Regions from separate parts of the Bradyrhizobium sp. WSM1417 genome, predicted to be linked through region 2. Evidence: predicted binding sites of a transcription regulator. Region 2 holds the regulator's gene; each other region holds the start of a gene.
The links. Region 2 encodes HrcA, which represses chaperone genes, less so after heat shock. Its sites were predicted from a motif close to GTTAGCACTCNCNNNNNGNGAGTGCTAAC; they were not measured.
Positions count from the first base shown of each region.

Region 1: the regulator HrcA is predicted to act here: its motif matches at 3,064-3,092, upstream of groES (co-chaperone GroES).
Region 3: the regulator HrcA is predicted to act here: its motif matches at 2,981-3,009, upstream of BRA1417_RS0128875 (co-chaperone GroES).

Region 1 covers NZ_KI911783.1:7,955,328-7,960,728, forward strand. Annotated here, with positions in the region: gene BRA1417_RS0138995 (DUF2076 domain-containing protein) at 1-174, shown strand, start outside; gene BRA1417_RS0139000 (L,D-transpeptidase) at 247-1,047, opposite strand; gene BRA1417_RS0139005 (protein phosphatase CheZ) at 1,362-2,141, shown strand; gene BRA1417_RS0139010 (hypothetical protein) at 2,347-2,868, opposite strand; gene groES (co-chaperone GroES) at 3,183-3,479, shown strand; gene groL (chaperonin GroEL) at 3,623-5,254, shown strand.
Region 2 covers NZ_KI911783.1:924,780-930,180, reverse strand. Annotated here, with positions in the region: gene hemW (radical SAM family heme chaperone HemW) at 1-946, opposite strand, end outside; gene rdgB (RdgB/HAM1 family non-canonical purine NTP pyrophosphatase) at 963-1,598, opposite strand; gene rph (ribonuclease PH) at 1,610-2,323, opposite strand; gene hrcA (heat-inducible transcriptional repressor HrcA) at 2,505-3,593, shown strand; gene grpE (nucleotide exchange factor GrpE) at 3,690-4,304, shown strand; gene pncA (bifunctional nicotinamidase/pyrazinamidase) at 4,446-5,168, opposite strand; gene BRA1417_RS0104470 (hypothetical protein) at 5,314-5,401, opposite strand, start outside.
Region 3 covers NZ_KI911783.1:5,867,292-5,872,692, forward strand. Annotated here, with positions in the region: gene BRA1417_RS40965 (tetratricopeptide repeat protein) at 1-1,719, shown strand, start outside; gene BRA1417_RS0128865 (cupin domain-containing protein) at 1,732-2,283, opposite strand; gene BRA1417_RS0128870 (usg protein) at 2,386-2,673, opposite strand; gene BRA1417_RS0128875 (co-chaperone GroES) at 3,052-3,366, shown strand; gene groL (chaperonin GroEL) at 3,411-5,051, shown strand; gene lepB (signal peptidase I) at 5,172-5,401, opposite strand, start outside.

The sequences.
Region 1 (5,401 bases), 7.0 Mb from region 2:
CTTGACGACATCGGCTCGAACCGCGGTGATGCGTCCCGGCAGGGCTTCGCCGACCACGCTTCGAACGACGACCAGAATTACAACGATCAGAACGACAATGGCGACGATAACATCGACCTCGCCGATGACAGCGATTTCGGCGGCGGAGATGATGGCGGCAGCGATTACGCCTGACGCTTCTTATCCTTGCTCCAAACGAGAACGGCCGCCGATGAGGCGGCCGTTTTGGTTCCGAGCGCTATGCGCCTACATCACGACGACTTTGGTGCCGACATTGACGCGACCGTAGAGATCGATGACATCTTCGTTGCGCATGCGGATGCAGCCCGAGGAGACGTTGGTGCCGATGGTCCAGGGCTCGTTCGAACCGTGGATACGGTAAAGCGTCGAGCCGAGATACATCGCGCGCGCACCGAGCGGATTTTCCGGACCGCCTTCCATGTGCCTCGGCAGATCGGGGCGGCGCGCGATCATTTCCGCCGGCGGCGTCCAGGCCGGCCATTCGCGCTTGGCCGTGATCGACTTCACGCCGGACCAGGTGAAGCCGGGACGCCCGACGCCGATGCCGTAACGCATCGCCCGGCCGTTGCCCTCGACGAGATAGAGAAACTTGTTCGGCGTATCGACCACGATCGTGCCGGCGCTTTCATTGCCGCTATAGTCAACGAGTTGTTTCTCGAATCTCGGGTCGAACTGACGCTGCCGCGGATCGACTGCCTCTTGCTGGAGACCTGCGCCCTGCATCTGCGGTTCGCCCATCGGCGGCAGTCGGCGCTGGTCATAATAACCTGGCTGCTGTTGATACATCGGCTGCTGCGGAGCGTAGGCCGGACCGCGGCCGGGTCCGTCGCCGAAGATGAACTCGATGAAGCCGCCGCCCATGTTCGCATTGGAGGCGACGCGCACTGGCGCAGGCGGCACCTGCGGCTGGTATAGCACCGCGGGCGGATCGTTCGGCACGCTATTGTCGAAGGCGTCGGCGCTGTTGGCGCCCGCAATGAGGGTGCAAGCGCTGCCAAGCAGCGCGACAGACATTTTCTTGAACATCGACGTACTCTGTACTGTTTCGTCTAGATCACATGCGTCGTGGCGAGGTGGTGGCTGATCCGCACCCGCGACGTGGTCAATAAAGAGCAAAAGCCGTTTTGTTTGGTAAACGGAAACGCCATTTCGATTCACCACGTCGTCGGCAGCGGTGCAATTTGGCGATCAGCGTTTATTTTCGATGAACGCCGCGCACTCATGGTTAATCGCCCGTTTGCAAGCCGTCGCGCACAACCGCACGACAGTTCCGGCTGTGAACTTCGTGTTAAATCGCTTCTGCCTACAAAGACGCGTGAGTGAGGTGGGGGGAGTTCTTGATGGCTATTCACCGCAAACGTTTTCGTGTCGAGGAGGCTATTGTCGGCGAGATGCCCAGCCCCGAAATGATTGAGGAGGCTGCGCCGATGCATAGCGAGATCATGGCCGAGTTGCGTGCGATCCGTGCACAGATGGCGAAGGGCACCGCGCCCTTGTCCGGCAGCGCCGCCATGGCCGCGATCGACGCCTCCACCGCCCACGAGCTCTCCGAAGCCCGTACCATGCTCGATACTTACCGGGCGCAGATCGAGCAGTGCGAGAAGCTGAAGGTCGAGCTCGACCTCATCCACGACGCCATCGACCGTACCAAGCGCGAGATCGCGACACTGCATGGCAAGAGCTTCGACGGCGGCGAAATGGCCAAGGTCAATGGCGAGCTCGGCGCGGTCGTCGGCGGCACCGAACAGGCAACCCAGCAGATCCTCGAAGCCGCCGAGTCGATCGACCAGGCGGCCAGCGCGATGGCCAAGGTGCAATCGGCCGATCAGCAGAAGCGGCTCGCCGACGATATCCAGGAACGCGTCATCTCGATTTTCGAAGCCTGCAACTTCCAGGACCTGACCGGCCAGCGCATCAGCAAGGTCATGAGCACGATGAAGTTCATCGAGCAGCACATCAATTCCATGATGGAGATCTGGGGCGGCGTCGACGCGATCAAGTCCCATGTCGTGCCGCAGGTCGACACCCGCAGCGATGACGACAAGCTTCTCAACGGCCCGAAGCTCGCCGGCGACGTCGGCCACGCCTCGCAGGACGACATCGACGCGCTGTTCGACTGACGGACGCGACGTACGGAAAAACAAAACGCCGGCGCAAGCCGGCGTTTTTTTTCGTGAGAGCATTCCCTCCGCTGTCATCGCCCGGCTTGACCGGGCGATCCAGTATTCCGAGTCGATAGCGATTGAACCGAGGGGCCGCGGCGTACTGGATGCCCCGCTCCCGTGCGCAATTGCGCACTAGGCGGGGCATGACGAAGGATAGAGACTACGCCCTCGGCGCGCAGCGGACGTAGACCATGTTGCCGTAGCGGGTGGCGGCGTCCTTGTCGATGAAGCGGGTGATGAGGACGCGGCCGTCGAAGGAGACGATCTCGCGGTCCTGCTCGCCGGGCGTCGGGCCCGCCGGCCCGATATAGTTCTTGCCGCTGGGCGAACCCTTCAGCCGCAGCTCCTGCGGTGTTGCCTGGTCCGCCAGATGCATGATCACGCCGCCGGACGAGCCGGCGGTGATCACGTAAGGATTTTTGCATTGGGCCCGGGCGGCAGCCTCGGTGCGGGCGCGGTCGGCCGGGTTCTGGAACGAGGCGAGGCCCCAGCGCCCGACGATCTCGTCGGCGCGGATCGAGGCGGGCATTTCCGGACCGGCGCCGGGCTCGGCCTCGGGGGGCGGTGAGGACGAAGAAAAGGACGGCAGGCTCATGCCGCCGCCGCAGGCGCCAAGCAGCAGCGCCAGGCAAGAAGCCGCCGCCAGATTGGCGACCGTGCGCGCGTGAGCTGAACTGATCATGGCATTCCCCCGGACAAAACCATGGCCGCACCCCTTCCGCAGCCAAGCGCAAAACCGCTGCCGGAGCAATGACGTCCTTTAATACGCCGGCGCCCCGAACAAGTTTCCAATGTCACCATCCTATATCCGTCTCACCAATCGCTTAACCACCTTTGCTTGACAGGATCGCGGCCAAGCCATATTCCCGGACGCACCATTAGCACTCTGAAAGATGGATTGCTAACGCGCGCCGATCGATCCTCGGGAAGGGTGGACGGAAGCGCCGCCCCGCCCACTTTCACTCCTTCCGAAACGAGCCTCCAAAGGGAAACGTCATGACTAAATCTAAATTTCGTCCGCTGCATGACCGTGTCGTGGTCAAACGTATCGACGCCGAGTCAAAGACCAAGGGCGGCATCATCATTCCGGACACGGCCAAGGAAAAGCCCTCCCAGGGCGAAGTCGTCGCCGTCGGGCCCGGTGGCCGCGACGAGGCCGGCAAGCTGATCCCGATCGACCTCAAGGTCGGCGACCGTGTGCTGTTTGGCAAGTGGTCGGGCACCGAGGTCAAGATCGACAACGATGATCTCCTGATCATGAAGGAGTCGGACATCATGGGCGTGATGGCCTAAGGCCAGACGCCTGAACGGCCGCTGAATGCATGCCCGGGTCACTCGATCCGGGCATGCATCATTCCGCCGGGTTCGATCGCGGACCCCGGAATGAGGCGGCCCAATAAGCAAGACACATCACGAAACAAGAGGAATTGCAGACCATGGCTGCCAAAGACGTCAAGTTTTCCGGAGACGCGCGCGATCGCATGCTGCGCGGCGTCGACATTCTCGCCAACGCCGTCAAGGTGACGCTCGGCCCGAAGGGCCGCAACGTGCTCATCGAGAAGTCGTTCGGCGCGCCCCGCATCACCAAGGACGGCGTCACCGTCGCCAAGGAGATCGAGCTCGAGGACAAGTTCGAGAACATGGGCGCCCAGATGGTCCGTGAGGTCGCCTCCAAGACCAACGACCTGGCCGGCGACGGCACCACCACCGCGACCGTGCTGGCCCAGTCCATCGTACGCGAAGGCGCCAAGTCGGTTGCCGCCGGCATGAACCCGATGGACCTCAAGCGCGGCATCGACATCGCGGTCGCGGCCGTCGTCAAGGACATCGAGAAGCGCGCCAAGCCGGTCGCCGCCTCCTCCGAGGTCGCCCAGGTCGGCACCATCTCGGCCAACGGCGATGCCGCCATCGGCAAGATGATCGCACAGGCGATGCAGAAGGTCGGCAACGAGGGCGTCATCACCGTCGAGGAGAACAAGTCGCTCGACACCGAGGTGGACATCGTCGAGGGCATGAAGTTCGACCGGGGCTATCTGTCACCCTACTTCGTCACCAACCCCGAGAAGATGACCGCCGAGCTCGAGGACGCCTACATCCTCCTGCACGAGAAGAAGCTCTCCGGCCTGCAGGCCATGCTGCCGGTGCTGGAAGCCGTGGTGCAGTCGGGCAAGCCGCTCGTCATCATCGCCGAGGACGTCGAGGGCGAGGCGCTGGCCACCCTGGTCGTCAACCGCCTCCGTGGCGGGCTGAAGGTCGCCGCCGTCAAGGCGCCGGGCTTCGGCGACCGCCGCAAGGCCATGCTCGAGGACCTCGCGATCCTCACCGGCGGCCAGCTGATCTCCGAAGATCTCGGCATGAAGCTCGAGAACGTCACGGTGAAGATGCTCGGGCGCGCGGGCAAGGTTGTGATCGACAAGGAGAACACCACGATCGTCAAGGGCGCCGGCAAGAAGCCGGAGATCGAGGCCCGCGTCGGTCAGATCAAGGCCCAGATCGAGGAAACCACCTCGGATTACGACCGTGAGAAGCTCCAGGAGCGCCTCGCCAAGCTCGCCGGCGGTGTCGCGGTGATCCGCGTCGGCGGTGCCACCGAGATCGAGGTCAAGGAGAAGAAGGACCGCGTCGAGGACGCGCTCAACGCCACCCGCGCCGCGGTGCAGGAAGGCATCGTCCCCGGCGGCGGCGTCGCGCTGCTCCGCGCCAAGAAGGCGGTTGGCCGTCTCACCAACGCCAATGCCGACGTCCAGGCCGGCATCAACATCGTGCTGAAGGCGCTGGAAGCCCCGATCCGCCAGATCTCCGAGAACGCGGGCGTGGAAGGCTCGATCGTCGTCGGCAAGATCCTGGAGAACAAGTCCGAGACCTTCGGCTTCGACGCCCAGACCGAGGAGTATGTCGACATGGTCGAGAAGGGCATCATCGACCCCGCCAAGGTGGTGCGCACCGCGCTCCAGGACGCCGCCTCGATCGCCGGCCTGCTGGTGACCACCGAGGCCATGGTTGCCGAGTCGCCGAAGAAGGACGCCGCGCCCGGCATGCCGGCCGGTGGCGGCATGGGCGGCTTCTAAGGCCGATCCTTAGCCCACAGTATTGCGAAGGCCGCCTCCGGGCGGCCTTCTTTTTTGGCAATCATGGTCCATGCTTTCCAATTCAACCGGCGGCCAAAACCCACTACGGTGACGCCCGATTCGAATTGTTTGGGCCTGATCTCAACG
Region 2 (5,401 bases):
TGACGACGCCGTGCCCGTTGGTCTCGACCCGCATCAGCCAGGCTTCGGGACGCTTCTCGGTGGCGGTCGCGTGCCTGATTCCGTCGATGTCGAGCCGGCCATGGGCGCCGGGGCCGATGCCGGCATATTCCTCGCCGCGCCAGTAGACCAGATTGTGCCGGCACTCGGCGCCGCGCCGCGCGTGATTTGAAATCTCGTAGGCGGGCAGGCCGAGCTTGTCGCAGGTCTCCTGCGTGACGTCGTAGAGCGCGCGTGCGATCGCTTCATCCGGCGTTTTCAGCTTGCCGGCCTGATGCAGGCCGAAGAACGGCGTGCCTTCTTCGATGGTTAGTTGATAGAGCGACAGATGCTCGGCCGCCTCGCCGATCGCGAGACGCAATTCATCGGCCCACATCGCCGGCGTCTGGTCGGGACGGGCATAGATCAGGTCGAACGAATAACGATCGAACGAGCGGCGCGCGATGGCGACCGCGTCGAGGGCCTCGCGCGCGCTGTGCATGCGGCCGAGCGCCTTCAGCGAGGCATCGTCGAGCGCCTGCACGCCGAGCGAGACGCGGTTGACGCCGGCGGCGCGATAACCGGCAAAGCGCGTGGCTTCGACACTGGTCGGGTTTGCCTCCAGCGTGACTTCAACGTCTTTCGCCACACTCCAGTGCTTGCCGATGGCATCGAGCACAGCGCCGACGGTCGCAGGCTGCATCAGGGATGGCGTGCCGCCGCCGAGAAAGATCGAGGTGACTTCGCGGCCGGGCGCGCGCTCAGCGGTCGCAGCGATCTCGCGCGCGAAAGCCGACGCAAAGCGCGCCTCGTCGATCGCGGCGTGGCGGACATGGCTGTTGAAGTCGCAATAGGGGCACTTCGACAGGCAGAACGGCCAGTGCACGTAGACGCCGAAGGCTTCGGATTCTTGTTTTGACGCGTTTTCCTGGCGCGAACCGGTATCCACTTCGCTCGAAAACGCTCTAGCGCGGCTCAAGGCAGATCTCCGCCAGTTTCACGAAGGCGCGGGCACGGTGCGACAGGCCGAGACCGAGCGGCGGCAGGCCGTGCTTCTCGATGCTCTCCATCTCGCCGAAGGTGCGGCTATGGCCGTCGGGCAAAAACATCGGGTCGTAGCCGAAGCCGGCGGTGCCGCGCGGCGGCCACACCAGCGTGCCGTCGACGCGCGCCTCGACCTCTTCGAGATGATCGTCGGGCCATGCAACGCAGAGCGCGGAAACGAAGTGCGCCTTGCGCTTGGCGGGCGTCGTTGCGCCACGCTCCTGCAACAGCCGTTCGATCTGCGCCATTGCCGCGGCAAAATCCTTGTTCGGGCCGGCCCAGCGCGCCGAGTAGATGCCGGGCGCGCCGTCGAGCGCGTCGACCACGATGCCGGAATCATCGGCGAAAGACGGCAGCTTCGTCGCCTGCGCTGCCGCGATCGCCTTGATCGCGGCGTTGCTGCGAAAATCGTTTCCGGTCTCTTCCGGCTCCGGAAGGCCTAATTCGCCGGCCGACACCGCCTCGATGCCGTAAGGCGCGAGCAGCTCCTTCATCTCGGCGAGCTTGCCGGGATTATGGGTGGCGATGACCAGCTTTCCGGTGATTCGGCGATGCATCGGGCTATTGACTACGCTACCGCCAGTTTCTGCAAGTCCACGAGACGCGCGACGCCCTTGCGCGCCAGCGCCATCAGCGCGAGGAACTCGGCTTCCGTGAACGGCTCGCGTTCCGCGGTGCCCTGGACCTCGATGATGCGGCCATCGCCCGTCATGACGAAATTGGCGTCGGTGTCGGCTTCGGAGTCCTCGGCATAGTCGAGGTCGAGCACGGGCGTGCCCTTGTAAATGCCGCAGGAGATCGCGGCGACGTTGTCGCGCAACACATTGGCCTTGACCATGTTGCGCGCCTTCATCCAGGTGATGCAATCGGCGAGGGCGACCCAGGCGCCGGTGATCGAGGCCGTGCGGGTGCCGCCGTCGGCTTGGAGCACGTCGCAATCGACCGTGATCTGGCGCTCGCCGAGCGCTTCGAGATTGATGATGGTGCGAAGCGAGCGGCCGATCAGGCGCTGAATTTCGACGGTGCGGCCGCTCTGCTTTCCTGCGGAGGCCTCGCGGCGGGTGCGTTCCGAGGTCGCGCGCGGCAGCATGCCGTATTCGGCGGTGACCCAGCCGCGGCCCTGGCCCTTCAGCCATGGCGGCAGGCGGTCTTCCAGCGTGGCGGTGACCAGCACGTGGGTATCGCCGAATTTCACCAGGCACGAGCCTTCCGCATATTTGACCACGCCGCGCTCCAGCGTCACGGGGCGCAATTCATCGGGCGCACGGCGGCTTGGCCGCATGGGAAATCCTCCAAAAGTCTCGGAAAAGGGCTGTTGGCGGTGCTTGTAGGTGGGGGGAGGGTGGGCGGCAAGGGGGAAGATCGAGGTCTTCTTCACTGCCGAATTTCAATCCGCCAACACCACGCTTGTCAGAAGCGTCCGGGATAGACAAATTACCTGCATCTGAGAGGAGTTACGGTCTGTGGCCCATCACGATCCGATCCATCTGATCGCGCCGCGCGCGGGCCTCGCCCAGCTCAACGAGCGTTCCCGCGACATCTTTCGTCAAATCGTCGAAAGCTATCTCGCGACCGGGGAGCCGGTGGGCTCGCGCAATATTTCTCGCCTGATCGCCATGCCGCTGTCGCCCGCCTCGGTCCGCAACGTCATGGCCGACCTGGAACAGCTCGGCCTGATCTACGCCCCGCACACCTCCGCCGGCCGGCTGCCGACGGAACTCGGCCTGCGCTTCTTCGTCGATGCCCTGATGCAGGTCGGCGACCTCAATGACAGTGAACGGCAGGCGATCCAGAGCCAGTTGACCTCCGTGGGCCACGCGCAATCGGTCGAGGCTGCGCTCGAGGAAGCATTGACGCGGCTTTCCGGCCTGACCCGCGCCGCTGCCGTCGTGCTGACGCCGAAATCCAATGCGCGGCTGAAACATATCGAATTCGTCCGCTTGGAACCGGAAAAGGCATTGGTGATCCTGGTCGGCGAGGACGGGCAGGTCGAAAACCGCGTCTTGACGCTGCCGCCGGGAGTTCCATCGTCGGCGTTGACCGAAGCCGGCAACTTCCTCAATGCGCGGATCCGGGGACGGACCCTGGCCGAGGCGCGGCTGGAGCTCGAGACCGCGCTCGGAGAGGCGCGCACCGAGCTCGATCAGCTGACGCATAAGGTGATCTCGGCCGGGATTGCCAGCTGGTCGGGCGGCGAGAACGAGGACCGCCAGCTCATCGTCCGCGGCCACGCCAATCTGCTCGAGGATTTGCATGCGCTGGAGGACCTCGAGCGCGTTCGCCTGCTGTTCGACGATCTCGAGACCAAGCGCGGCGTCATCGACCTGCTCGGCCGGGCCGAGACCGCGGAAGGCGTGCGGATCTTCATCGGCAGTGAGAACAAGCTGTTCTCATTGTCGGGTTCGTCCACCATCATCTCGCCCTATCGGGATGCCGCCGGCCATATCGTCGGTGTTTTGGGCGTGATCGGGCCGACGCGGCTGAATTATGCCCGCGTGATCCCGACCGTGGACTACGCTGCCCGCATCGTCAGCCGGCTGCTGGGGGGCTGACCGGCGTCTCCCCCGATCACGGGCGCTTGATTTTCGGCGCCCGAAGCACGATATCCGGGCCAGAAACCCCCTGAGACGAATGCGAAAAGAGAGCCGATGACCGATCGAGACCGGCAACCCGAAGACACGAGTGCTGCGGCCGGCGAGCCCGTGGTGTCAAAACCCTACATCATGCCCGACGATCCCGAGCCCGGCTCGGTCGAGCTTCTGCAGAAGGAAGTCGCCGAGGCGCGCGACCGCATGCTGCGGACGCTGGCCGAGATGGAGAATCTGCGCAAGCGCACCGCCAAGGAGGTCGCGGACTCCAAGCTCTACGGCGTCACGGGCTTTGCCCGCGACGTGCTCGACATCGCCGACAACCTCCAGCGCGCGCTCGATGCCGTTCCGGCCGAGGCCCGTGCGGCGGCCGATGCAGGCCTCGCCTCGCTGATCGAGGGCGTCGAGCTGACCGAGCGCTCGCTGCTCAGCGCGCTGGAAAAACACGGCGTGAAGAAATTCGACCCCTTGGGCCAGAAGTTCGACCCGAACTTCCAGCAGGCGATGTTCGAGGTGCCTGATGCATCGGTGCCCGCGGGCACCGTCGTGCAGGTCATGCAGGCCGGCTACACCATCGGCGAGCGCGTGCTGCGTCCTGCCTTGGTCGGTGTCGCCAAGGGCGGCGCCAAGGCCGCGCCCGCCAACAGCAACGAGCCGAACGGCGCGGCCAACTGATCGATCCTCATGGTGAGGAGGCGCATCAGCGCCGTCTCGAACCATGTAGGCCGAGCTGCTGCAGCGAGGCCTTCATCCTTCGAGACGCGCGCGAGGAAGCGCGCTCCTCAGGACGAGGGTCTTGCAGTTCGATCGCGCCTCTTACGCGCTCGCCGCGATATCCGCGGACTGGATCCGCTTCACGCCAGCCTTGGCCATGTCGGCCCAGGCTTTTGCGAGCGAGCCCTGATTGTCGATGCCGCGGCAGGCGTCTTCCACCACATAGACTTCGAAGCCCGCCTTGCGCGCGTCGAGCGCGGTCCACGCAACGCAAAAATCCGTCGCCAGCCCGACTACGAAGACGCGCTTGATCTTGCGCGCCTTCAGATAGCCGGCAAGGCCGGTCGAGGTCTTGCCGTCAGCTTCGAGGAAGGCCGAATAGCTGTCGACGTCCTTGTGAAAACCCTTGCGGATGATGAGCTCGGCGTGCGGGATCGCAAGGTCCTTCGACAGCGCGGCGCCGTCGGTGCCCTGCACGCAATGGTCGGGCCACAGCACCTGCTTGCCGTAGGGAAGATCGACGGTCTCGAACGGCTTCTTGCCGGCGTGGACTGATGCGAAGGAAACATGGCCTTGCGTGTGCCAGTCCTGTGTCATCACCACGTTCGAAAACGCTTTCGAGATCTTGTTGATGACGGGCACCACCTGCTCGCCTTCCTTCACGGCAAGGCTGCCGCCGGGCAGGAAGCAGTTCTGCACGTCGATCACGAGCAGCGCGGATGCATCGTCCGGCTTGATCGATGTGGCCGCCAGAATCGCGGTTGGCGCGAGCGCCACGAGCGCGCTCGTCCCGAGCGCCGCCAAGACTTGTCGCCGATCCAGCATCATTCGCCTCCCTCCAGGATGAACTCAACGGAAGGGGAGCCTAGTTCCGTTCGTGTACGAACAGAAGCCCGAAAATGCAGCGGGCTTTGGCGAGTGGTTGGGCTGCTGACCGGGTATCTTCGCCGGGACGACGATGAGTGTCAGGCTAGCCCTTCGGCTGGATGCCGTCGCGGACCGCGCGGAAGCGGGTGAAGGCGGCCGGCCATTGCTCGCGCGGGGCGCTGGCGATGATG
Region 3 (5,401 bases), 4.9 Mb from region 2:
GCCCTTGAACTCTACCAGGAAGCGCTCGAGAGCTACGACAAGGCGCTCGCAATCGACGGAAAACTTTCCGAAGCCCATAACGGCCGGGGTTGGGCGCTCTGCCGTCTGCGCGCCTATGACGAGGCTGTCGCAAGCTTAAACCGCGCGCTATCGATCAAGCCTGACTATGCCTCGGCGCTGTCGAGCCGCGCCGTTGCATTGCGGGAGCTTCAGCGATTCGAGGAAGCCATGGCGGATTGCAATCGCGCAATCGCCCTGGCACCCGACGACGCGAATGGATGGCTCTGGCGGGCCAGCATCTTGCTCCTGACCCGGCAAGTTGCCGAAGCCTTGTCCGATTGCGAGAAGGCTCTCGCGGCCGATCCCGGCTTCTCTCAGGCCCACAGCCTGCTCGGCCAATGTCTCGCGGCACTTGGCCGGGTCGACGAAGCGCTCGCCAGTTTCGACAGAGCTCTCGACATCGAGCCGGATCAGAGCACGATCTCCAGCAAGATATTCACCCTCGACTTTATGGCCGACGCCAGCGTTGCGCAGCATCAGCAAGCGCGACGTGTATGGTGGGAGCAGATCGGTGCGAAGATCGCCTCAGCAGCGGCGGGACCACATGACAACAGCCGCGATCCGGATCGCCGTCTGGTGCTGGGTTATGTCTCGTCGGATTTTCATGCACATTCGGCGGCGTTCATTTTCAAGCCGGTCCTGCAGCACCATGATCGGGCACAGTTCGAGATCGTGTGCTACGCTTGTTCATCGAAAACGGATGCGACGACCCGCGAATTTCAGGGGATCGCCAATCGCTGGCGCGACGCCTCGCAATGGTCCGACGATCGCCTCGCCGCCCAGATCCGCGCCGATGGTGTCGATATCCTGATCGATCTGTCCGGCCATACCAGTGGAAACCGCCTCGGTGTGTTTGCGCGCAAGCCGGCTCCAGTTCAGGTGCATGGCTGGGGCCACGGCACCGGCACCGGGCTGCCAACGATCGATTATCTGTTCTCGGATCCGGTCGCGATTCCTGCCGCGGTTCGGCATCTGTTTGCGGAGACCATCGTTGACCTGCCGTGCTTTGTGACGCTGGCGCCGTTGCCGGCCGGGATTGCGCGGGCGCCGACGCCGGCGATTGCGAACGGCTTCATCACATTCGGTGTCTTCAACCGCATCAGCAAGATTTCAAACGAGGCGGTGGAAATCTGGTCCAGGATTCTCGAGCGGGTGGCGGGTTCGCGACTGCTGATCAAGGATACTGCGCTGGATGCTCAGCTGGTCCGCGACAATCTGCTGGCGCGGTTTGCGGCTTGCCGGCTGCCGGCCGAACGCGTCGATCTGCTCGGAGCCACGTCGCGAGACGAACATCTGGCGACGTTCAATCGCGTCGATATTGGCCTCGACCCATTCCCGCAGAATGGCGGCGTCAGCACGTGGGAAGCCTTGCAGATGGGCGTGCCGGTCGTGGCGAAGCTCGGTCATAGTCTGCCGAGCCGTGCTGCCGGCTCCATCCTCGCCGCACTGGGCCTGCCGGACTGGGTCGCGGATAGCGATGAGGCCTATGTCGAAATCGCAGCGAGCCGTGGGTCGCAGATCGGCGAGCTCGATAAGTTGCGCCGCGAACTGCCCGGACAGATCAGGGCTGCCGCCGCCGGCAACCCAATCTCATACGCGCAAGCGGTGGACGATGCCTATCGCGCGATGTGGAAACGCTATTGCAACGACGGCGGCTGATCTCCGCTTTGCCTACGCCTTCAACTCCACCGTCCTGAACTCCGCCGGCAGGATCACCTCCAGCAGCTCGACGTCGTCCGAATAGTCCAGGATCATGTGCTTGATCTTCGGCGGCTGGGTCCAGGCGCTGCCTTCTTTCATCAGCGTCTCGCCCTCTCCGTCCATATAGGTCTTTACCCAGCCCTTGAGCACGTAGACCATCTGGAATTCGACGTCGTGGAAGTGCAGCTTCGACACCTCGTCCGGATTGCAGGGGCCTTGCAGCCGGATCACGTGCGCTTGCGCCAGCCCGTGGCTCGCGGCGGCGATGCCGAGATCGCGATATTTCGCGTAGGTGCGCAGACCGTCGGCCTTGAAGTCTTCCTCACGGTGATGGCTGATGGCGATGCGCTGCTTGGGCCGCGCCGGTTTCTTGACGGATGACTTTACGGATGACTTGGCCGGTGTCGCGCGAGCTTTCGCCTCCACCGCCTTGCGCGCCGTGGATCGTGCTGCGGGTTTGGCCCCGCTTCGCTTCTTCACCGCCGCCTGCGATGCGCTACGCGATTTTGCTTTCTTGGCCATGGGCGGTCTCCCCTGTTGTTATGGGGAGAGGTTAGCACGGAATGCGAAATCATAGGACGGGTTAGCGTCAGCGTAACCCACCCCACAGCACCGCGCTCGCCTTCAATGCAGCCGGAATACGCCGTCGACCGCGCGCAGCTCGGCCGGCTTGATCAGCTTGGAATGCGCGACCGTGACCGAGAACAGCGGACCGTCGAGCTTCTTCTGCCAGAACGCCAGGAAATCCGTCAGCGCCGGAAATTTCGGAAACATGTCGTAGTTCTGCCAGACATAGGTCTGGAGCAGCGAGCGATGATCCGGCATCCGGTAGAGAATTTCGGCCGTCGTCAGCCCGTAACCCAGCACCTGTTTCCGGAAGTCGTCGGAAACAACCCCAACTCGCGAGACCATGCCAACCTCCTTTGCAGGAGCGCATATTCAAGGGGTGGCTTTCCGGTACGCGCCCTACGAGCCACCCGGTGGAGATGCGCTCACATGAGTGAAATGTGACGCAAACTGACAATCCATCTCAAGCCCAAAAGTTTAACAAGCTGTTGAAATTCAATGCGTTAGCAGCAGACGCGGCTCCGTGCTAATACGGGCGCCGAGCGCGATTAACGATGGAAAGAGATTTTGGCAGGCGGCACTTCCGAGTGCTATTTTTCTGCTACAAGCCCTTGCTCCCGCCAAAATCCTGCCCTATCTCAGCAGTGCCTGTGCTAGCACTCGCGGGCGCAGACTGCTAACAACCCAAAATTCCCTACTAATCCAAAAGCTTAGGAGAACTGCATGAAATTCCGTCCGCTTCACGACCGCGTCGTGGTCAAGCGCATCGACGCAGAAGAGAAGACCGCTGGCGGCATCATCATTCCCGACACGGCCAAGGAAAAGCCCTCGCAGGGCGAGATCGTCGCCGTGGGCCCGGGTGGCCGCGACGAAGCAGGCAAGCTGATCCCGATCGACCTGAAGGTCGGCGACCGCGTGCTGTTCGGCAAGTGGTCCGGCACTGAGGTCAAGATCGACAACGTCGATCTGCTGATCATGAAGGAAAGCGACATCATGGGCGTCCTCGACGTCCCCGCTTCCAAGAAGAAGGCGGCCTAAGCGCCCCTCTCTTATCCAGCTAAATACCTAAGGAAAAAATCCAGATGGCAGCAAAAGAAGTTAAATTCTCGGTCGATGCGCGCGACAAGATGCTTCGCGGCGTCGACATTCTCGCCAACGCGGTGAAGGTCACGCTCGGTCCGAAGGGCCGCAACGTCGTGCTCGACAAGTCGTTCGGCGCTCCCCGCATCACCAAGGACGGCGTCACCGTCGCCAAGGAGATCGAGCTCGAGGACAAGTTCGAGAACATGGGCGCGCAGATGGTGCGCGAAGTCGCCTCCAAGTCCGCTGACGCGGCCGGCGACGGCACCACCACCGCCACCGTGCTGGCTCAGGCGATCGTGCGCGAAGGCGCCAAGTCGGTTGCCGCCGGCATGAACCCGATGGACCTCAAGCGCGGTATCGACCTCGCGGTCGAAGCCGTCGTTGCGGACCTCGTCAAGAACTCCAAGAAGGTCACCTCGAACGACGAGATCGCCCAGGTCGGCACCATCTCGGCCAACGGTGACGCGGAGATCGGCAAGTTCCTCGCCGACGCCATGAAGAAGGTCGGCAACGAGGGTGTCATCACCGTCGAGGAAGCCAAGTCGCTCGAGACCGAGCTCGACGTCGTCGAGGGCATGCAGTTCGACCGCGGCTACATCTCGCCCTACTTCGTCACCAACGCCGACAAGATGCGCGTTGAGATGGACGACGCCTACATCCTCATCAACGAGAAGAAGCTCTCCTCGCTGAACGAGCTGCTGCCGCTGCTCGAGGCCGTGGTGCAGACCGGCAAGCCGCTGGTCATCGTCGCCGAGGACGTCGAAGGCGAAGCGCTTGCGACCCTGGTCGTGAACCGTCTCCGTGGCGGCCTGAAGGTCGCGGCCGTCAAGGCTCCGGGCTTCGGCGATCGCCGCAAGGCCATGCTGCAGGACATCGCGATCCTGACCGGCGGCCAAGCGATCTCGGAAGATCTCGGCATCAAGCTCGAGAACGTCACGCTCAACATGCTCGGTCGCGCCAAGAAGGTGATGATCGACAAGGAGAACACCACGATCGTCAACGGCGCCGGCAAGAAGGCCGACATCGAAGCGCGCGTGTCGCAGATCAAGGCGCAGATCGAGGAGACCACCTCGGACTACGACCGTGAGAAGCTCCAGGAGCGTCTTGCCAAGCTCGCAGGCGGCGTCGCGGTGATCCGCGTCGGCGGCGCGACCGAGGTCGAGGTGAAGGAGCGCAAGGATCGCGTTGATGACGCGATGCATGCGACCCGCGCGGCTGTGGAAGAAGGCATCGTCCCGGGCGGCGGCGTCGCCCTGCTCCGTGCCTCCGAGCAGCTCAAGGGCCTGCGCACCAAGAACGACGACCAGAAGACCGGCGTCGAGATCGTGCGCAAGGCGCTCTCCGCCCCCGCTCGCCAGATCGCGATCAATGCCGGTGAAGACGGCTCCGTGATCGTCGGCAAGGTCCTCGAGAACAAGTCGTACGCCTACGGCTTCGACTCCCAGACCGGCGAATATGTCGATCTCGTCAAGAAGGGCATCATCGACCCGACCAAGGTGGTCCGTACCGCGATCCAGAACGCAGCCTCGGTTGCGGCTCTCTTGATCACCACGGAAGCCATGGTCGCCGAGCTGCCCAAGAAGGGCGGCGCCGGTCCGGCGATGCCCCCGGGCGGCGGCATGGGCGGCATGGACTTCTGATCCAGCCACTCAGGCACAATACGAAATGCGAAACCCCGGCAGCGATGCCGGGGTTTTTGTTTTCTCCGCTCCTCATTCCGGAGCGGCGCGCAGCGCCGGGCCCGGAATGACGGGACGGCCTCACCACACCTTTCCCAGCCGCTCCATGTGCGGCTCGCCCTCTTGGTCGAGCGACCAGAATATCCGCGTCACCTTGCCGACCAGATTGTCCATCGGCACGAATCCGATCGACGACATCACGCGGCTGTCGCTCGAGTTGTCGCGATTGTCGCCGAGCACGAAGAAATGGCCCGGCGGCACGGTGTAGACGTCGGTGTTGTCGTAGTAGCCGTTGTCGACGCAGTCCTGCG